Regions from separate parts of the Streptomyces sp. T12 genome, predicted to be linked through region 1. Evidence: riboswitches for the same ligand, from Rfam matches in the RefSeq annotation. Region 1 holds a riboswitch; each other region holds the start of a gene.
The links. Region 1 has a riboswitch for cyclic di-AMP ahead of PBV52_RS29770 (C40 family peptidase). Riboswitches for the same ligand answer to the same signal wherever they lie in the genome.
Positions count from the first base shown of each region.

Region 2: another riboswitch for cyclic di-AMP. It lies ahead of PBV52_RS06315 (C40 family peptidase); the one in region 1 lies ahead of PBV52_RS29770 (C40 family peptidase).
Region 3: another riboswitch for cyclic di-AMP. It lies ahead of PBV52_RS22490 (M23 family metallopeptidase); the one in region 1 lies ahead of PBV52_RS29770 (C40 family peptidase).
Region 4: another riboswitch for cyclic di-AMP. It lies ahead of PBV52_RS42410 (LysM peptidoglycan-binding domain-containing M23 family metallopeptidase); the one in region 1 lies ahead of PBV52_RS29770 (C40 family peptidase).

Region 1 covers NZ_CP117866.1:6,569,372-6,573,878, reverse strand. Annotated here, with positions in the region: gene pcrA (DNA helicase PcrA) at 1-2,065, opposite strand, end outside; cyclic di-AMP (ydaO/yuaA leader) riboswitch at 2,477-2,630, shown strand; gene PBV52_RS29770 (C40 family peptidase) at 2,639-3,805, shown strand; gene PBV52_RS29765 (tellurite resistance/C4-dicarboxylate transporter family protein) at 4,207-4,507, shown strand, end outside.
Region 2 covers NZ_CP117866.1:1,450,988-1,455,494, reverse strand. Annotated here, with positions in the region: gene PBV52_RS06335 (helix-turn-helix transcriptional regulator) at 1-341, opposite strand, end outside; gene PBV52_RS06330 (ATP-binding protein) at 555-1,013, shown strand; gene PBV52_RS06325 (LysR family transcriptional regulator) at 1,017-1,940, opposite strand; gene PBV52_RS06320 (LysE family translocator) at 2,052-2,666, shown strand; gene PBV52_RS06315 (C40 family peptidase) at 2,752-3,225, opposite strand; cyclic di-AMP (ydaO/yuaA leader) riboswitch at 3,229-3,439, opposite strand; gene PBV52_RS06310 (hypothetical protein) at 3,780-4,088, opposite strand; gene PBV52_RS06305 (ATP-dependent Clp protease proteolytic subunit) at 4,096-4,507, opposite strand, start outside.
Region 3 covers NZ_CP117866.1:5,020,860-5,025,366, forward strand. Annotated here, with positions in the region: gene PBV52_RS22485 (aldo/keto reductase) at 1-308, opposite strand, end outside; gene PBV52_RS22490 (M23 family metallopeptidase) at 437-1,465, opposite strand; cyclic di-AMP (ydaO/yuaA leader) riboswitch at 1,477-1,634, opposite strand; gene PBV52_RS22495 (PP2C family protein-serine/threonine phosphatase) at 1,895-2,980, opposite strand; tRNA gene PBV52_RS22500 (tRNA-Met) at 3,094-3,167, opposite strand; gene PBV52_RS22505 (dihydrofolate reductase family protein) at 3,224-4,357, opposite strand; gene PBV52_RS22510 (MarR family winged helix-turn-helix transcriptional regulator) at 4,438-4,507, shown strand, end outside.
Region 4 covers NZ_CP117866.1:9,459,951-9,464,457, forward strand. Annotated here, with positions in the region: gene PBV52_RS42405 (alpha-galactosidase) at 1-689, shown strand, start outside; cyclic di-AMP (ydaO/yuaA leader) riboswitch at 997-1,154, shown strand; gene PBV52_RS42410 (LysM peptidoglycan-binding domain-containing M23 family metallopeptidase) at 1,159-2,094, shown strand; gene PBV52_RS42415 (GDSL-type esterase/lipase family protein) at 2,311-3,372, shown strand; gene PBV52_RS42420 (hypothetical protein) at 3,372-4,507, shown strand, end outside.

The DNA of each region.
Region 1 (4,507 bases):
TGCCGACGTAAGCCAGGCGGCGCTCCTCCTCCAGCTCCTTGGCCTGGCCGAGGGCGCGCATGTGCGGGAAGACGCCGTCCTCCATGCCGGTGAGGAAGACGACCGGGAACTCCAGGCCCTTGGCGGTGTGCAGGGTCATCAGGGTGATGACGCCGGAGCCGTCCTCGTCCTCGTCGGGGATCTGGTCGGAGTCGGCGACGAGCGCAACCCGCTCCAGGAACGCCGCGAGCCCGCCGGAGGCCTCGCCCTCACCCGACTCCTGCTCGAACTCCAGGGCCACGGCGGCGAGTTCCTGGAGGTTCTCGATGCGGGTCTCGTCCTGCGGGTCGGTGGAGGCCTGCAACTCGGCGAGATAGCCGGTGCGTTCGAGCACGGCCTCCAGGACGGTCGCCGGTCCCGCGCCGGACTCGACGATCGTACGGAGCTCCTCCATCAGCGTGTTGAACCGCTTGACGGCGTTGGTCGAGCGCGCGGCCATGCCGTACGCCTCGTCGACGCGCTTGAGCGCCTGCGGGAAGCTGATCTTCTCGCGCTGGGACAGGGCGTCGATCATCGCCTCGGCGCGCTCGCCGATGCCCCGCTTGGGGACGTTCAGGATCCGGCGCAGCGGCACCGAATCCTCCGGGTTGGCCAGCACCCTCAGGTAGGCCAGGACGTCCCGGACCTCCTTGCGCTCGTAGAACCGAACTCCACCGACGACCTTGTAGGGCAGCCCGACGCGGATGAAGACCTCTTCGAAGACACGGGACTGGGCGTTCGTACGGTAGAAGACCGCGACGTCGCCGGCCTTCGCGTCGCCCGCGTCCGTCAGTCGGTCTATCTCGTCGGCGACGAACTGCGCCTCGTCGTGCTCGGTGTCGGCAACATAGCCGGTGATGCGCGCGCCAGCGCCCGCGTTGGTCCACAGGTTCTTGGGGCGGCGGGACTCGTTGCGCTCGATGACCGCGTTGGCGGCGGTCAGGATCGTCTGCGTGGAGCGGTAGTTCTGCTCCAGCAGGATGGTCGTCGCGTCCGGGTAGTCCTCCTCGAACTGGAGGATGTTGCGGATGGTGGCGCCCCGGAAGGCGTAGATCGACTGGTCGGCGTCACCCACCACACACAGCTCGGCGGGCGGGTTGTCCTCCTCGCTGGGCGGTACGTCGACCGGGTGCTCGCTGGTCCCCACGAGCTCGCGCACGAGGGCGTACTGCGCGTGGTTGGTGTCCTGGTACTCGTCCACCAGCACATGGCGGAAGCGACGGCGGTAGTGCTCGGCGACGTCCGGGAAGGCCCGCAGCAGGTTGACCGTCGTCATGATCAGGTCGTCGAAGTCGAGGGCGTTGGCCTCCCGCAACCGCGACTGGTACATGGCGTAGGCCTGGGCGAGGGTCTTCTCGAAGCCGTCGGTCGCCTGGGCGGCGAAGTCCTCCTCGTCGATCAGCTCGTTCTTCAGGTTGCTGATCTTGGCGCTGAAGGACTTGGGCGGGAACCTCTTCGGGTCGAGGTCCAGATCCCGACAGACGAGCGCCATCAGCCGCTTGCTGTCAGCGGCGTCGTAGATCGAGAAGGACGACGTGAACCCGAGTTTCTTGCTCTCTCTCCGCAGGATGCGGACGCACGCGCTGTGGAAGGTCATCACCCACATCGCGTTCGCGCGCGGGCCGACGAGCTGCTCGACGCGCTCCTTCATCTCGCCCGCGGCCTTGTTGGTGAAGGTGATCGCGAGGATCTGGCCCGGATGCACACTCCGCTCGGCCAGCAGATGGGCGATGCGGTGGGTGAGCACGCGCGTCTTGCCGGACCCGGCGCCGGCCACGATGAGCAGCGGGCCGCCGGAGTGCACGACGGCCGCACGCTGGTTCTCGTTCAGCCCCTCCAGCAGCGCGGCGGCGTCGATGGCCGGGCGCGGGGCGCCGTCGCGGTAGTAGGCGTCCCGGTCTGGAGGCACGTCGAACTTCCCGCCGAACAGATCGTCCGGAACCGGCTCCGGAGAGTGATCGTCCTCGGGCGGTGGCGGGGGCTCCTCCCCATGGGCCCGTGGGGCCTGGAGGTCCGCCAGGAAGCTGTCGTCAAAGAGGCTGCTCATCGCTCTCCGAGTCTAGGGCGCCCCACTGACAGCCCGCGGCCACCCCGAGAACATCGCCGGTTTTCAGAACCGGATGATCTTCCAGACCGGCCACACCAGACACCACCCTCACTCTCCACACCCTCCCCATCACGATCCGCAATCACCCCCAAGCCGCACTCCCCGCCAAGGACCTAGCCACCCACCAGCGGCCGAAGACGACTAAAGCCCGACACCCCACCCGAAACAGCACCACGTCCCCATAAACACACCCCCATCAACCCCAGCCCACAACGCCCTGACTCAAGGTCACGAAAATGTATCGGGCATATCGAACATCAACCTTCACAGGGGCCACACGAGTTGGCTACCGTGCCGGACAGGCCGTACGACCCCCACCGGCGAACGTCGCCGGGCCGCACGGCCTCCGCCGAGTCTGGTACGCCGCCGCGCTGCCGGAGCCGGGGACCCACCGAACTTGGGGTGAATCGGCCCGACCCTGCCCAGGGACAGGCCGTAGGGCAACCCTTCCGAACCATCCGCCCGAACCCGACAGCTAACTCGGTAGGCGGAGCACGGAAGGAGTCGCCTCCCTTGGCGTCGCACCGCAAGTCGCGTCCCGCTGGTACGCGCGTAGCAGGCATACGGACCCCCGCCCTCGCCACGGCGGCCCTCACCTCCGTGGCCCTGCTGTCCCAGACGGCCAACGCCAGCCCCTCGGCAGACGACAAGCCGAGCCTCGAAGAGGTCGAGAAGAAGGTCGACGACCTCTACCGCCAGGCGGAGTCGGCGACCGAGAAGTACAACGCGGCCAAGGAGAAGACCGCGAAGCAGCGCAAGCGCGTCGACACCCTCCTCGACGACGTCGCCCAGCGCACCCAGAAGCTCAACGACGCGCGCGAGGAACTCGGCCGCAACGCCGCCGCCCAGTACCGCACCGGCGCCGCCGCCCCCGACACGGCGACCTTCCTCCTCGCGGACACCCCGCAGGACTACTTCGACCAGACCCAGCTGATGGACCGTATGACCGGCCGTCAGAAGGAAGCGGTCGACGACTACTTCACGCAGCAGTCCGCGACGATGAAGAAGCGCCAGGAGGCCACCCAGAGCCTGGAGACGCTCACCGAGTCGCAGAACGACCTGCAGACCGCGAAGACCACCGTTCAGCAGAAGCTCTCCGACGCGCGCGAACTCCTCTCGAAGCTCACGGCGGAGGAGAAGGCCCGCCTCGCCGCCATCGAGAAGCGCAAGCAGGAGGAGGCCGCACGCAAGGCGGCGGAACTGGCCCGGCAACAAGCAGAGGCCGAGCGCCAGCGCCAGGAGGCGGCCCAGCAGCAGGAGAGCAGCGAGTCCTCGTCCGACTCGAGCACCTCGGACTCGTCCGCGTCGGACTCCTCCTACGCCACCAAGGCCGAGAAGGCCCTCGCCTTCGCCCGCTCCCAGATAGGCAAGCCGTACGTCTGGGGCGCCACCGGCCCCGACTCCTACGACTGCTCCGGCCTCACCCAGGCCGCCTGGAAGGCCGCGGGCGTCGACATCCCCCGCGTCACCTACGACCAGGTCAACGCCGGCACCACGGTCTCCCTCTCCAACGCCCAGCCCGGAGACCTGATCTTCTTCTACGACGACGTCACCCACGTGGGCATCTACATCGGCAACGGCATGATGATCCACGCCCCCAAGCCCGGCGCGTACGTCCGCGAGGAGTCGATCTACTACGACGGAGAGTCGTCGATCCACAGCGTGGTCCGCCCGGCCTGACGGTATGCGCGCACGGCGCGCCTTTCCCTCACGCGCGCGTGGCCTCGTTTCCCCACGCGCGCGTGGCGCCGTTACGGGCACGCACGCGTGAGGGCGCACCCCCGCGGCGCAGCACCCGCGTACGGCGGGAAGGGGCCGTGCCGGGGGGTGTCCGCCCGCAGCGGCGGGCGTCAAGACACGGCACCTCTAGCCCAACGGCAACCGCCCGACCGAGGACGGACACCCTCCGGCACGGCCCCGACCCACCCACCGAACCGCACGCGCTACGCGCACCCCCACCCCACCCGCACAGGCCGCCGCAGGCACCCCCGCCCAACCGCCGGAGGCAACACGCGGGTATTTCACCCCACCCGCGCGCGTGCCCCACCGGCACCCCACCCCCCGCTCCCTAGCATCGGCCCATGCCCACCCCCGCCCCCGCCTCCCCCCTCCGCACCTGGTGGTCGCAACGTCCCCCCACGGCCGGCGCCGCCGTCATGGCAACCGGCATCCTGTCGGTATCCCTGCACCAGACGGGCTACGAAACCCTCTCCCGGATCGCCCTGGCCCTGGCCTGCGCAGCCTGGCTGGCCCTGGCCGGAGACTTCCTCGCACGGCTCCTGTGGGACCGCGACAGGTGGGTGAAAGAGGCAGCCACTCCGGCCGCCCTGACGGCCATCGCCGCAACGACGGTTCTGGGTACCCGTTTCACCGCCCTCGGCT
Region 2 (4,507 bases), 5.1 Mb from region 1:
ATCGCGCTCGCCTGGGACTCCAGGCTGATGAAGTCCCGGTACGTCGGCGGCAGCACTCCGCGGTACGCGTGCCACCAGTGATGCCGCCCGCCCCCCTCGTCGGATCCCGCCAACACCACGAGCAATTCGCGCAGTTGGGAATCCTGTACGCCGTACGCGTCCAGCAGTAACCGCACATCGGCCGGTTTCACCCCACTGGCGCCGGTCTCGATCCGGCTCACCTTGGACTGGTGCCAGCCCACCAGCCGGGCCGCCTCACCACTGGTGAGCCCGGCACCGGTGCGCAACGCACGCAGTTCCGCGCCCAGTTTCCGGCGGCGCACCGCGGGACCGTGCTGCATGGGCAACTCCTTACTCCAACCGAGCCGCCCAAATACGGTCTGCCGTCGCAGAGTTCACCGCTTCGAGCGACAGATATATGCATATCTTGGTGGATCGGCACCCTGACGGCCCTGGTAATGGCAGTCTGGCGACGAAGCACCAGTCCGGGACCGTACTCGAACCATCCGCTCCGTGTCGGACTGCGGTCCCGTTGGGAAAGGGACGACGTCGCCATGGCAGATCACCTGGAAGCATCCGTCACTCTGCCGAGCGATCCAGCCTCGGTCTCCGCGGCCCGGGCCTACGTGGTCACCACCCTCGCGGAGTGGGGACTGCCACCGGACACGGAGGCGGCCGACACCATCCGGCTGATCGTCTCCGAACTCACCACCAACGCCGTACAGCACACCCTCGGGCAGTCACCCACCTTCACGGTGGACCTCGAGCTCGACCGTGACGAACACCTGCGCATCGGGGTCACCGACAGCCACCCGCGCTTCCCCAAGCGGCTGCCGGCCGCCGTCCAGCAGGACAACGGCCGTGGCCTGGTCATCATCCGCTGGCTGACCGCGGAGTGCGGCGGCAAGCTGAGGGTGCGGCCCACCCGCGAGGGCGGCAAGACCGTCTCCATCGAACTGCCGTGGACTGCGGCCGCGGAGCCGGTGCCGGCTGCGGGACAGCAGGAACCATGACGCTCAGGGCTGCTGTGGCTGCCCTGCTCGTCCGTACGTGCCGCGCAACAGCGCCCGGAAGGCGTCCGCCGCGGGAGCTGCCTCGTCGCTGCGGAAAGCGACCGAGATCGTACGGCGCAGATCGCCGCCCTCCAGCGCCCGCACCCCGACCGGCGTGACCGACGTGCGCGCCACCATCTCCGGTACGACCGCCACCCCGAGCCCCGCACTGGCCAGTGCGCACACCAGGAGGTACCCCGGCGTCGGGACCCGCACCGAGGGCGTGGCACCGGCCTCGGCCAGCACCGCCTCGACCGCCCGCCGGGCTGGAGCGTCCGGTGCCATGCTGATCAGCGGCTGCCCCGTGAGCTCGGCCAGCGGCAGTCGTGCGGCACCGCTGGTGAGGACGTGGCCCGGAGCGGACACCAGGACCAGTTCCTCGACCAGGATCGGCTCGACGGCGACGGAGGACGGCAGCGGGACCGGATCGCCGGGTGTGTAGGCGTGGGTCAGCGCCAGATCGATCTCCCCGGCCGCCACGGCGGCGACACCGGCCGACGGTTCGTAGTCGGCGACCGTCAGCCCCACATCCGGATGTGCCCGGCGGAAGGCGCTGAGGGCCGGGGGCAGCAGATGGATGCCCGCGGTCTGGAAGGTGCCGAGCCGGAGGGTCCCGCCCGTCAGGCCGGTCAGCCGGGCCAGTTCATGCCGTGCCTGGTCGAGTTCGTCGAGCACCCGCCGCGCCCGGGCCACCAGCAGCTCGCCCGCACCCGTCAGCCGCGCCCCGCGGTGGTGCCGTACCAGAAGGGCGGTGCCCGCCTCGCGCTCCAGTTTGGCCAGCTGCTGGGAGAGCGCGGGCGTGGTGTAGCCGAGCCGCTCGGCGGCCCGGGTGATCGAACCCGCCTCGGCGACCGCCACCAAGGCGGCGAGGCGGGTCGGGTCGTACATGGTGGGTGTCCCTTCGCGCGCGGCGCCGAGCAGCAGGCTAAAGCATTGCTTAAGGACTACCCAGAATATTCGACATACCTGCTGAAGGCTTCGGCGCGGCAGGCTGGCCGTATGGACGCTCAGCTCATCGCCTTCACCGGGGTCTCCGCCGGCCTGGTCGCCATGCCCGGGGCCGACTTCACCGTCGTCGTACGCAATGCCCTCGTCTCCCGCCGGGCCGGGATCGTCTGCGCGCTGGGGATCGGGGCCGGGCTGCTGGTCCATGTGACGCTGGCGGTGGTGGGAGTCGCCGCGGTCCTGGCCGCCGTACCGGCGCTGTTCCGCGCGCTCCAGGTGGCGGGCGGCGTCTATGTGCTCTATCTGGCCGTCCAGACGCTGCGGCAGCGGCACACCGATGGGGAGAACGCGCAGGAGGATTCCACCGCGCGACCGCTGCGGCAGGGCTTCGTCACCAACGCCCTCAATCCGAAGGCGTCCCTCACGTTCCTCAGCGTGCTGCCGCAGTTCCTGCCCGCGGGGGCTCCGGCGCTGCCCCGGACGCTGCTGCTCGCGCTGATCGTGGTCGCGATCGCGCTCGTCTGGTTCCAGGTGGTCGCCCTGCTGGTGGACCGGCTCGGCAGGTGGCTGCGCCGGCCGCGCACCGCACGGGCGGTCACGACCGTCACCGGCGCCGCGCTGACGGCCTTCGGCGTGGCACTCCTCGCCGGGCCGCTGCGGGCCGTCTGACAGCCTTTGCCGGCGCCCGGCCTTCAGTCCGGGGCCCCGGGGGCGCTGACGGCGCGTCAGGCAGCCGTCAGCGCCCCCGGGGAGGTCACTTGACCCGGCCGTACCAGACGCTCCTGGTCCAGATCTTCTGCAGCCTCACGACGTCCCCGCTCTTGGGGGAGTGCCAGATCTTTCCCTTCCCGGCGTAGATGCCGACGTGGTAGACGTTCGACCCCGAGTGGAAGAACACCAGGTCCCCGGCCTTGCGGTTGCCGGCAGAGATGTGGCGGGTCTTGTTGTACTGCTGGGCCGCGGTACGGGGCAGCTTCTTGCCGGCCTTCTTGTACGAGTACAGCGTGAGCCCGGAGCAGTCGAACCTGTGCGGACCTGTGGCGCCCCACTTGTACGGGGAGCCCTTCTTGGAGGCCGCGATCTGAAGTGCCTTCGTCGCCGGCGTGGCGGCTTCGGCCTCGGAGGCGAAGCCGGGCGCCACGATCGAGCCGCCCACTGCGGCGATGGTGAGAGCCGAGGCCGTACCGGCCCGGACCATGAGCGACGGGACACGATTGAGCGCAGTCATGCGCAACCCTTCGTCAGCCGCCTGTGAAGGATGACCTGTCGGATTCGGGCTGGCGAAGTTGCCCGGTCGCGTTGCCGCGACTTCACCCCAAGGGTTGCTCGGATCGAACGAACGTCCGCTCCGGCGACCCGTCTTGCTCGGGTCCTCCACTCCTGCCGATCCACTCCTGTCGACCGGTCATCCGGGCGGCGGCAGGACTCGGCGTCCGCCCGGATCGCCCCGCCGCTGTGGCGGGGGCTTGTCGTCAGACAGGGATCTTGACGCACGGATGAACGAAAAACCCAACGGAACCGGGGATTTGTGGCGTTACTCACCACTCACCCGTTCGGGTGGACACCCCCGTGTTCGACCGGGTGTCCAGGTATCCGACGAGCCCCGGACCAGCGATGGAGCGTCCCATTCCGCCTTGGGGTCATGCCTGTTGCGCAACTTGAGGGGTGCGTAAAAGGGAAGGTTTCTACGCCGAAAGGGGGTACGCCTTTTGGTCCGTTTCAGCTCCCGTCCGGACGCCTCGGCCGTGGGGCGAGGCGTCCAGAACCTGTCTGAACGAGTCGTCAACTGTCGGAGCGCGACGGCATCGTGACGCGAGCCGTGCGGCGTTCACCGTCCAGCACGCGCAGCGCACGCGCCAGCGTGGGGGAGTGCAGCTCGGTCTCGCCCCGCTGGTGCATCAGCGCCAGCGCGTCCCGCAGCTCGGCCGCCCTGCCGACGAGCGCCTGGGCGGCGCGCAGTCCGCGGTAGGTGTCGCCGTGCCGCGTCGGGTTGATCCGGCCGAGCAGGTCCACCACATCGAGATAACGGTCTATCAACTCCCCCTCGGCACGCGTCAGCGCGGGCAGGGGCGGCAACTCGGGTGGAAGCACCGGCCGATCACCGCCCTGTGGGCGGCGCGAGAGTGGCCTTGCGGCTGGGGATGATCCGGTCCACCAGCCCGTACTCCAGCGCCTCCTGGGCGCTGAGGATCTTGTCCCGCTCGATGTCCTGGCTCACCTGCTCGCGGCTGCGCCCGGTGTGCCGGGCGAGCATCTCCTCCAGGCGGGTTCGAACGCGCGTCAGTTCGTCGGCCTGGATGGCGAGATCGCTCGCCTGCCCCTCGATCGGCTCGGGGAGCCCCGGCTGATGGATCACCATGCGGGCCCCGGGCAGCGCGAATCGCTTCCCCGGAGTCCCCGCGGCCAGCAGTGCCGCGCCGGATGCCCCGGCCTGGCCCAGGCAGATCGTCTCCACGTCACAGGTGACGAACTGCATCGTGTCGTAGATCGCCGTCATGGCGCTGAACGAG
Region 3 (4,507 bases), 1.5 Mb from region 1:
ATGTTGGCCGCGGTCAGGCCCTGGAAGTCGGGGTGCTGGCTGACCTTCGTGGCGATCACGACGTCGTCCCGGTTGCCGCGCGCCTTGACCCACTTGCCGATGATGGCCTCGGACTCGCCGCCCACGTTGCCCTCGACCCACGCCGAGTACGAGTCGGCCGTGTCGATGAAGTTGCCGCCCGCCGCCGCGTAGGCGTCCAGGACGGCGAAGGACCGGGTCTCGTCAGCGGTCCAGCCGAAGACGTTGCCACCGAGGGAGAGCGGGAAGACCTCGAGGTCGGAGGAGCCGAGCTTGCGAAGAGAAGTCATGCTCTTCCCCAACACCCGCACCAGAAGCCTGTATTCCGCACGCATCATTGCGCACGCAGCGGAAACCGGCAGCCCTGACGTCGGGGGGTAAGTCGTCAGGACCGCCGGGGATCAGAAGTGGGTGAACCTCAGGGCGTGAGGCCCTTGCCGCGCAGCCACGCCATCGGGTCGATGCCGCTCGCGCTGCCGTCGGGGTGCACTTCGAGGTGCAGGTGCGCCCCGGTCACGTTGCCCGTGGCGCCCACGCGGCCGATGACGTCGCCCGTGTTGACCTTCTGGCCCACGCTCACGCTGATCGAGGACTGGTGCGCGAACCAGAGCTCGGTGCCGTCGTCGAGGGTGAGCTCCGTCTTGTAGCCGTACGACCCGTCCCAGCCGGCGAACGTGATCGTGCCGGAGTGCACCGCCTTGATCAGCGTGCCGGTGGGGGCGGCGAAGTCGAGGCCCGTGTGGTAGCCGGAGGACCAGTAGGCGCCGGCCTGACCGAAGGTCGAGGTGATGGTGTACGAGGAGGTCGGCAGTGTGAACTGCTTGGCCAGCTCGGCGAGGCGCTCGGCCTCGGCCTTCTTGCGGGCCTCCTCCTCGGCCTCGGCCTTCGCGGCGGCGGCCTTGGCCTCGGCCTCCTTCTCCGCCTTGGCGGCCGCGGCGGCGGCCTCCTTCTCGGCGGCGGCGACGGCGGCAGCGGCGGCCTTGCTGTCGATCTGGTCCTGCTGCAGCTCGGCCTGCGCGATGATCCGGCTGCGCAGCGCCTCGCCGGCGTCGGCAGTGCCCTGCGTGGTCTCCTCGGCGGCCTCGCCCATGGTGCTCAGCGCGGTGGCGGAGTCCTCGGCGGCCGCGGAGGAGTCGTCGTCGGAGATCAGCGGCAGGTCCGGCATGGTGATGGCGACCGGCGGCTTGCCGCTGTTCGCGCTGGCCATGCCGCCCGCGCCGACGGCGGCTATGACACCGACGCCGAGAACCGTGGAGCTGCGGGCGAGTCCCCCGCCGCGCTGCTTGGAGACGCGATGCCTGCCGCGTACGGGACGAATGGAGTCCGCGGTGGGGTTCCACTCCTCGAACGGGCCCTCGTCGGTGCGGTAGCTGTCGTAGCCGAAGGAGTCGGTACTGCGTTGACTCGGCACGAACGGGGCTTGCTGGGCAGGCCGGTTGGACGCCACGTGGGCGTGCTCCTTTCCTTCCTTCTCGCCTACCGGGTTAGCTGACGGGTTCGGAGCAGGAAGGTCTCCTACGCGCGTATACCGGCCGTGAGTTCACGGCGGTATCCGTGCGATTCACCCCAAGGTGGTGGTTCCCCGGTTCCCTTGCGGGATTCGGCGCGTGCGCACGGAGCCGACTCTTGTGACGGCTGGGACGACCGCGCTGCGTTATCGAACGTTAATAGACGCGGGGTACGGATTCCAAGCTGTTCCGCTTGATCATTAACTATTTTCGCCCGGACTTACGGGTCATGAGTGGCCTAAATCGGGCGAGTTGGCCAGGGCTCAGGAGCCACACAGGTATTGACGGAATGTCAGTTGTTATGCGGAGGGCGGTCACCCGATCACGGTTGGTGACGGTGATCAAGGGTCTGCTCCACAAGATCTCCATCAGGGCCGTCGCACGGCGATGAGAGCCAGGTCGTCCGCCATGCCGCCCCCGGAGTGCCTGCGCACCTGGGCCGCGAGCACGCCGAGCAGCGCGGCCGGCTCGCGACAGGCGTTGTCCCGTCCCGCGAGCCGGGCCTCGGGGTCGTAGAACCGGTCGTTCTCGTCCCGCGCCTCGGACAGGCCGTCGCTGTACAGCAGCAGTGTGGCCCCGCTCGGGAAGCCGGCCTCCTGGGCCCGGTCGGGCCAGGCGCCGAGCTCGCCCATGCCGAGCGGCAGCGCGGGCTCCGGGGTGAGCAGCGAGCGCACGGTTCCGTCGGCGTACAGCAGCAGGGGCGGTGGATGTCCGCGGTTGACGAGGCGCACGAGCCCGTTGCCGTGCGGCAGCTCGGCGAGCACGACGGTGGTGAACCCCTCGGAGGACTCGACCCCTTCACGCCGCGTGCGCTCACGCGCCAGCGCCCGCTCCAGCCGCTGCGCGACCGCCTCCAGCGTGGCCTCCTGCTCGGCGGCCTCCCGGAACGCCCCGATGACGACGGCGACCGCCGCGACCGCCCCCATGCCCTTGCCGCGCACGTCCCCCACGACGAGCCGTACGCCGTGCGGAGTGTCCTGCACGGCGTACAGGTCGCCGCCGATGGAGGCGCCCTCCTGCGCCGCCTCGTACCGTGCCGCGATCTTGAACCCACCGATCCGCTCGGCGGGCTCGGGCAGTACGGCGCGCTGGGCGGCCTCGGCGATCTCACGGGCGGAGGCGAGGCGCTCGTCGCTGCGGCGGACGAGGACGTTGATGAGGACGGCGAGGACGGAGACGGTGACCACGGTGGCCAGCTCGGTGATCACCTCCGCCCTGGGGGTGCCGCCGAGCACGATGCGGAGCACGAGCAGGACGGCGAAGGCGGCGAGCCCCGTGAGCAGCGTGCCGCGCAGCGAGTAGAGCGGGGCGGCGACGAGGGGTGCGGCGGTGAAGAAGGGAGCGCCGGTGAATTCGCTCGGCGTGGCGTAGTCGTACGCGCCCCCGGCCGCGGTGAGCAGGGCGGGGAGCAGCCGGACGAACCGGCGTGCGTACGAGATCCGCCGTTCCTCCACCTCACCAGGGTTGCCGAAGCGGGGGTGGGGAGCGAGTGGTGTGGGCTGACCGGACGACGGCTGGGAAAACACTCAGGGCCGGAACTGAATCAGTTCCGGCCCTGAGCCTTCAGTAGCGGGGACAGGATTTGAACCTGCGACCTCTGGGTTATGAGCCCAGCGAGCTACCGAGCTGCTCCACCCCGCGGCGATGACTCAATAGTACGCCATCCGCAGGACAGAAAGCACACGCCTTTCCCGGCGTCACGACAGCAGGTGACCATTCGGGGCCTTTGCCCGCTTCTCGTACTCCGGCAGGACCAGGACATCCACCCCCTGTCCCGCCAGCACCCCACTGCCGTCGGCCGCCACCACGAACGTGTCCGGCTCCCGCCAAGCCGTCACCACCCGCCGCACCCCCGCCGCCAGGATCAGCCGCGCGCAGGGCGCCGGCCGGGAGGCCCGCCGGGTACACGGCTCCAGGCTGCTGTACACCGTCGCCGTCGCCAGCCTCGGATCACCGGCCGCGATCTTCGCGAGCGCCGCCTCCTCCGCGTGCACCACGGGATCGCCGCCCTCCCTGGAGTACCCGCGCGCCAGTTCCGTACCGTCGGCCGCCACCACCACCGCCCCGACACTGAAGGCCGTCTCCGACGGCGGGCACTGCGTCGCCAGGTCACACGCCCGTGCCAGCCAGTGCCGATCCGCGGCGGAGGGAAGGGCACCGGCGCCGGGCGCCGTCGGCTCGTAGCGCATCAGGACGACGTCCTCGATCCGCCGCGTCTCCAGCAGCCGCAGGCGCCCGCCCTGGTATCCCCCCGGCCCGAACAGCCGCGGCGCCTCCGGATCCCCCACGAACAGCGGTGCCAGCACCAGCTGCACCTCGTCCGCGAGCCCCTGCTGCAGCAGCTGCGTGTGGATCGTGCCGCCGCCCTCCACCATCAGCCGCTCGACACCGCGCACCTCGTGCAGGTGCTCCAGCAGCCCCCGCCAGTCCAGCTCGGCGCCCAGCGCGACCACATCCGCCGCGACCGGCGCCCGCCGCAGCCGCTCCGCGCCCTTCTCCGTCGTGTAGACGATCTTCTGACCGCCCGTGTGCCAGAAGTTCGCCGCCGGATCCAGTTCGCCGGACGCGCTGACCGTGACCTTCAGCGGATACTCGGGTTTCCCCGCCGCCACCCGCGCGGCCCGTCGCTCGGCCGAGTTCACCAGCAGCCGCGGATTGTCCGCCCGGATGGTGCCGGCGCCGATGAGGATCGCGTCCACCGAGGCCCGTACCTCGTCGACCCGGTCGAAGTCGGCCGGGCTGGACAGCAGCAGGCGCTCGGGGGTGGTGTCGTCGAGGTAGCCGTCCAGCGAGACCGCGGCGGACAGCAGGACGTAGGGGTACGACGGCATCGGCACGCTCTCCGGCTCGGCAGACTCGGTCTGGCAATCTCGGGCTTGGTTCAAGTTTGAAACAAACCTACACTGGTCGCATGACGACTCGCTGGCTCTCCCCCGAGGAGCAGCGCGCCTGGCGCGCCTACATCGCCTCCGCCGCCCTCG
Region 4 (4,507 bases), 2.9 Mb from region 1:
AGCGCCTGTGGGTCGACCACGTGCGCGCCCTGTACCGCCTGCTGGACCGGCTGCGTGCCGCTCACCCGGGCGTCGCCTTCGAGTCCTGCTCGGGCGGTGGCGGGCGGATCGACCTCGGCGTGCTGAGCCGCACGGACCAGGTGTGGACCTCGGACAACACCGACCCCCTCGACCGGCTCGCCATCCAGCACGGCTTCAGTCAGATCCACCCGGCCAGGGTCATGGCCGCCTGGGTCACCGACAGCCCGAACGCCATGCTCAACCACCGTGCCAGCTCGCTGCGCTTCCGGTTCGTGAGCGCCATGGCGGGAGTGCTCGGCGTCGGCGGCGATCTCACCCGGTGGAGCGAGGACGAGCTCGCCGAGGCCGGGAAGTGGGTGACGCTCTACAAGGAGATCCGGCCCGTGGTGCAGCGTGGCGACCTCTATCGGCTGCGGCCGCCGCGGGGCGGGCTGAGCGCGGTGCAGTACGTGCTGGGGGACGAGACGGTCGTCCTCGCCTGGCTCCAGGCCCAGAGTTACGGCGAGGCCGTCCCAGCGCTGCGGCTGCGCGCTCTCGACCCGACAGCATCGTACGAATGCCTTGAAACGGGCGAAATTCACAGAGGTGCCGTATTGGCGCATCATGGACTGCGCACCGGCTTGCGTGGCGACCTTGATGCGACGGTTATCCGACTGCGTCGCATCTAGGAGTTCTGTCCGAATTGGCGCCTTCATTCCAACTCGCTCTGGAGCAAAGGAAGCTGGAGCGGTGCCACGTGAGGAGCGTCATATTCGTGACCGTGCGTCGCCCGTCATGTTCACGTAATACACGTGGCTTTCAAGGGGTTTTGAGTCGGGCGGCGCCCCGATAATCCACGGAGGGTGACCGGTAATTCCCACAAGGGATCAACAGGAACGCATTCGGACGGAACCTCTCACTTGTTCCCTTGCGTCTTCCTCGCTTACGTTCGCCACCAATCCGGACGGACGCCTAATCCTGCCGCCGACCGGATCCCGCGCAAACTCACCCGTGTACGGCAGGAGCGGGGGACCCACAGGTACAACCGCCTGTTCCGGTCTCCGGAACGGCTTGGGGTCAAGTCGCGTCCCGACGTGACCGGGCATCTCCAGCCCGCACCCGACAGCTCACCTCGCAGGCGCCGGAGAGGAATTCGCCATGCCCGCGAAGGGTAAGCACCGCCGTCCGAAGTCCCAGCGCTTCACCCGCTCCATCGCCGTCGCCGGAACCGGTGGCGCCGCTCTCGCCCTCCCGCTCATCGGGGCCACGGGTGCCCACGCCGCTCCCTCTCAGTCCGTTTCGGAAAAGGCCGTTCAGTCTCTTCCGTCCGCCGAGAAGAAGGCGGTCCAGAAGAAGGCCGCCGAGAAGAAGACGGGTGTGCGGACCTATTCGGTGAGGGTCGGCGACTACCTCTCGAAGATCGCCGACGAGCAGAACGTCAGCGGTGGCTGGAAGAAGCTCTACGCCGACAACCGCGAGGCCGTCGGCGAGGACCCGTCGCTGATCCACCCCGGCCTGAAGCTCACGATCGGCAAGAAGGCTGCGGCGAGCGCCCCCAAGTCCTCGTCGCCTTCCTCTTCTTCCTCCTCTTCGGCGCCCTCCAAGGACTCGTCCGCTGAGAAGTCCTCCGCCGCGAAGAAGACGACCACGGCCGCCCGGAGCGCCGAGACCACCAGCACCGCCAGTGGCTTCTCCGCCCCCGTCGCCGGTGCCGCCGTCAGCACCGCCTACAAGGTGGCGGGCAGCATGTGGTCCAGCGGCTACCACACCGGCGTGGACTTCGTGACCCCGACCGGTACCGCGCTGAAGGCCGTGGGCGCGGGCACGGTCGTCTCCGCGGGCTGGGGCGGCGCCTACGGCAACCAGGTCGTCGTCCAGCTCGCCGACGGCTACTACGCCCAGTACGCCCACCTGTCGTCGCTCTCCGTCTCGGCCGGCCAGGCCGTGACCGCGGGCCAGCAGCTCGGCCTCTCCGGCGCGACCGGCAACGTGACCGGCCCGCACCTCCACTTCGAGGTCCGCACCACGCCGGACTACGGCTCGGACGTGGACCCGGTCGCCTACCTCCGCTCGAAGGGCATCCCGGTCGGCTGACGACCGCCTTCCTCGCAACCACCTGCCTGACACGCAACCGAAGGCCGGACCTCGATCCCCGGGTCCGGCCTTCGGTGTGTCCGGCCTTGCTCGTTCATGATCGTTCCATTGCGGTCTTGTGGTAGAGGTGTCCAAGGTGTCGACAGTGCGGGGAGGGTGAGGACACAGTGATCTCCGTTAGGGTGCAAGCGCTTTCTGCGGCTCATGGAGGTTCCCGTGTCCGGCGTCGACAGACGTACGTCCCTGGCCGCCGCGGTGGCCGTGGGGTTGCTCCTCGGTGCCCAGCAGCCCGCTTTGGCGTCCGGTGACCCGAACGTCGTACGGCCTGACGACAGGCGTCTGGCCTACGAGGGGCACTGGGGCCGGACCGCCGAGGCGGCCACCACCGTCAACTCGGGCTCCCGGCTGAGGTTCCGCTTCACCGGCAGCAGTATCCACGCTCTCTTCGACGTCGCCTCGATCACCGTGCCCGCGCAGGTCTATGTGTCGGTCGACGGCAGGCCGAAGCGGCTGCGCGCGGTCGACCGGAGCGATCTGGAGATCACGGCGGAGGGTCGGGGACCCCACTCGGTCGAGATCTCCGTCAAGGACGTCTTCTCCCGGGCCAACCGCTGGACTCCGCCGCTTGAGACGGGTGTCGTCCTGACCGGACTGCGCCTCGGCGACGGCGGACACCTGCTGCATCAACCTGCTCGCAGCGCCCGGAAGTTGGTCTTCTACGGCGACTCCATCACGCAGGGCGTCATGGCTCTGTGCGAGGTGAACACCTCCGACTGCGCCGACGGGACAGCGGCCTACCCCACACTCGTCGCCGACGCCCTGCGCGCCTCGCTCACTCAGGTCGGCTTCGGTCGCCAGGGTGTGATCCAGACCGGCAACGGGGGAGTGCCGGCCGCGGCGGACGCGTACGGCTGGAACCACGTGGGCTCCCGGGCCGATTCCGACCGCCGGGCCGACGTGATCGTGGTGAACCAGGGCACCAACGACGCGACGTACGGCTCGGACGCATTCCGGGCGGCCTATCGTGCCTACCTCGACCAGCTGCGGGCCGCCGCGCCGCACGCCCGCATCCTCGCGCTGCGCCCGTTCAACGGCGCACACGCCGACGACATCGCCGCCGTGGTCGGTGAACTCGCCGACCCGCGCACCGAGTTCGTCGACACGACCGACTGGCTCTCCCCGGCGGACGGTGACTTCAACGGCACCGTCCACCCCAGCGCCCAAGGCCATCGCAGGGTGGCCGACCGACTGATCGCCCTGCTCGCAAAGGAGCTCTAGTGGGCCTCGACCGACGCCGAAGAATCGGTGCCGTCGCCGCCGCGACCCTGCTGGCCGGCCTGTTCTCCGCGCCCGCCGGCCACTCCGCGGAGAAACCGCACCGGATCGTGGAGAACCTGGACCGCGGCCTGGTCGCCGTCCCCTCCGGCGGAGGAACCTTCCTCAGCTGGCGGCTCCTCGGCACCGAGTACGCGCGGTACGGCGACGCCCTCGCCTTCAACGTGTACAAGAACGGGCGGCGACTGAACCGCGCCCCGGTGACCAAGTCGACGACATACCAGGACAACACCCCCGGCACGGGCACGTACACCGTGCGCGCGATCGTGAGCGGACGTGAGCAGCGGCCGAGCCCGGCCGCTCTCGACCTCGCGCAGGGCTACGCCGAGATCCCGCTCGCCGCCGCCGACGGCTACACCGTGCAGCACGCCTGGCCCGGCGACCTCGACGGCGACGGACGCTACGAACTCGTCGTCAGCCGCCTCTCGCAGACCCGCGACAAGCCCGATCTGCTGGAGGCGTACACCCTCACCGACGAGCGGCTCTGGCGCGTGGACCTCGGCCCCGGCTCGTACACGCAGGTCGGCGGCAACGGCGCCAACGACCCCGCGCCCGCCGCGATCAGCGGTTCGTCGGCGATCGGCGGCTACCGCAACGACGACAACGTCACGGTGTACGACCTCGACGGCGACGGCAGGGCCGAGGTGCTGGTGCACACCGCCGACGGCACCACCTTCGCCGACGGTTCGAAGGTCACCGTCGCCTCGCCCGCGAACCAGTTCGTCTCCGTGATCGACGGCGCGACCGGCACCGAGCTCACCCGGCAGCCCGTACCCGACGACTTCGCGACCGACGGCCCGTCCGGCGGCCACTTCGGCATCGCCTACCTCGACGGCGCACACCCCAGCCTCGTCACGAAGCTGGTCACGCGCGTCGGCGCCCGGCGCGGAGCCTTCCGCATCCTCTTCCAGACCTGGGACTTCAACGGCACCGACCTGACCCGCCGTTGGAAGTACGTCGTGCCTGCCGACAGCGGCGCGACCAGCTTCCACCAGATCCGCACGGTCGACGTCGACCAGGACGGCACGGACGAGATCGCCGACGGCAACTACGTCGTCAACAGCGACGGCACCCTCCG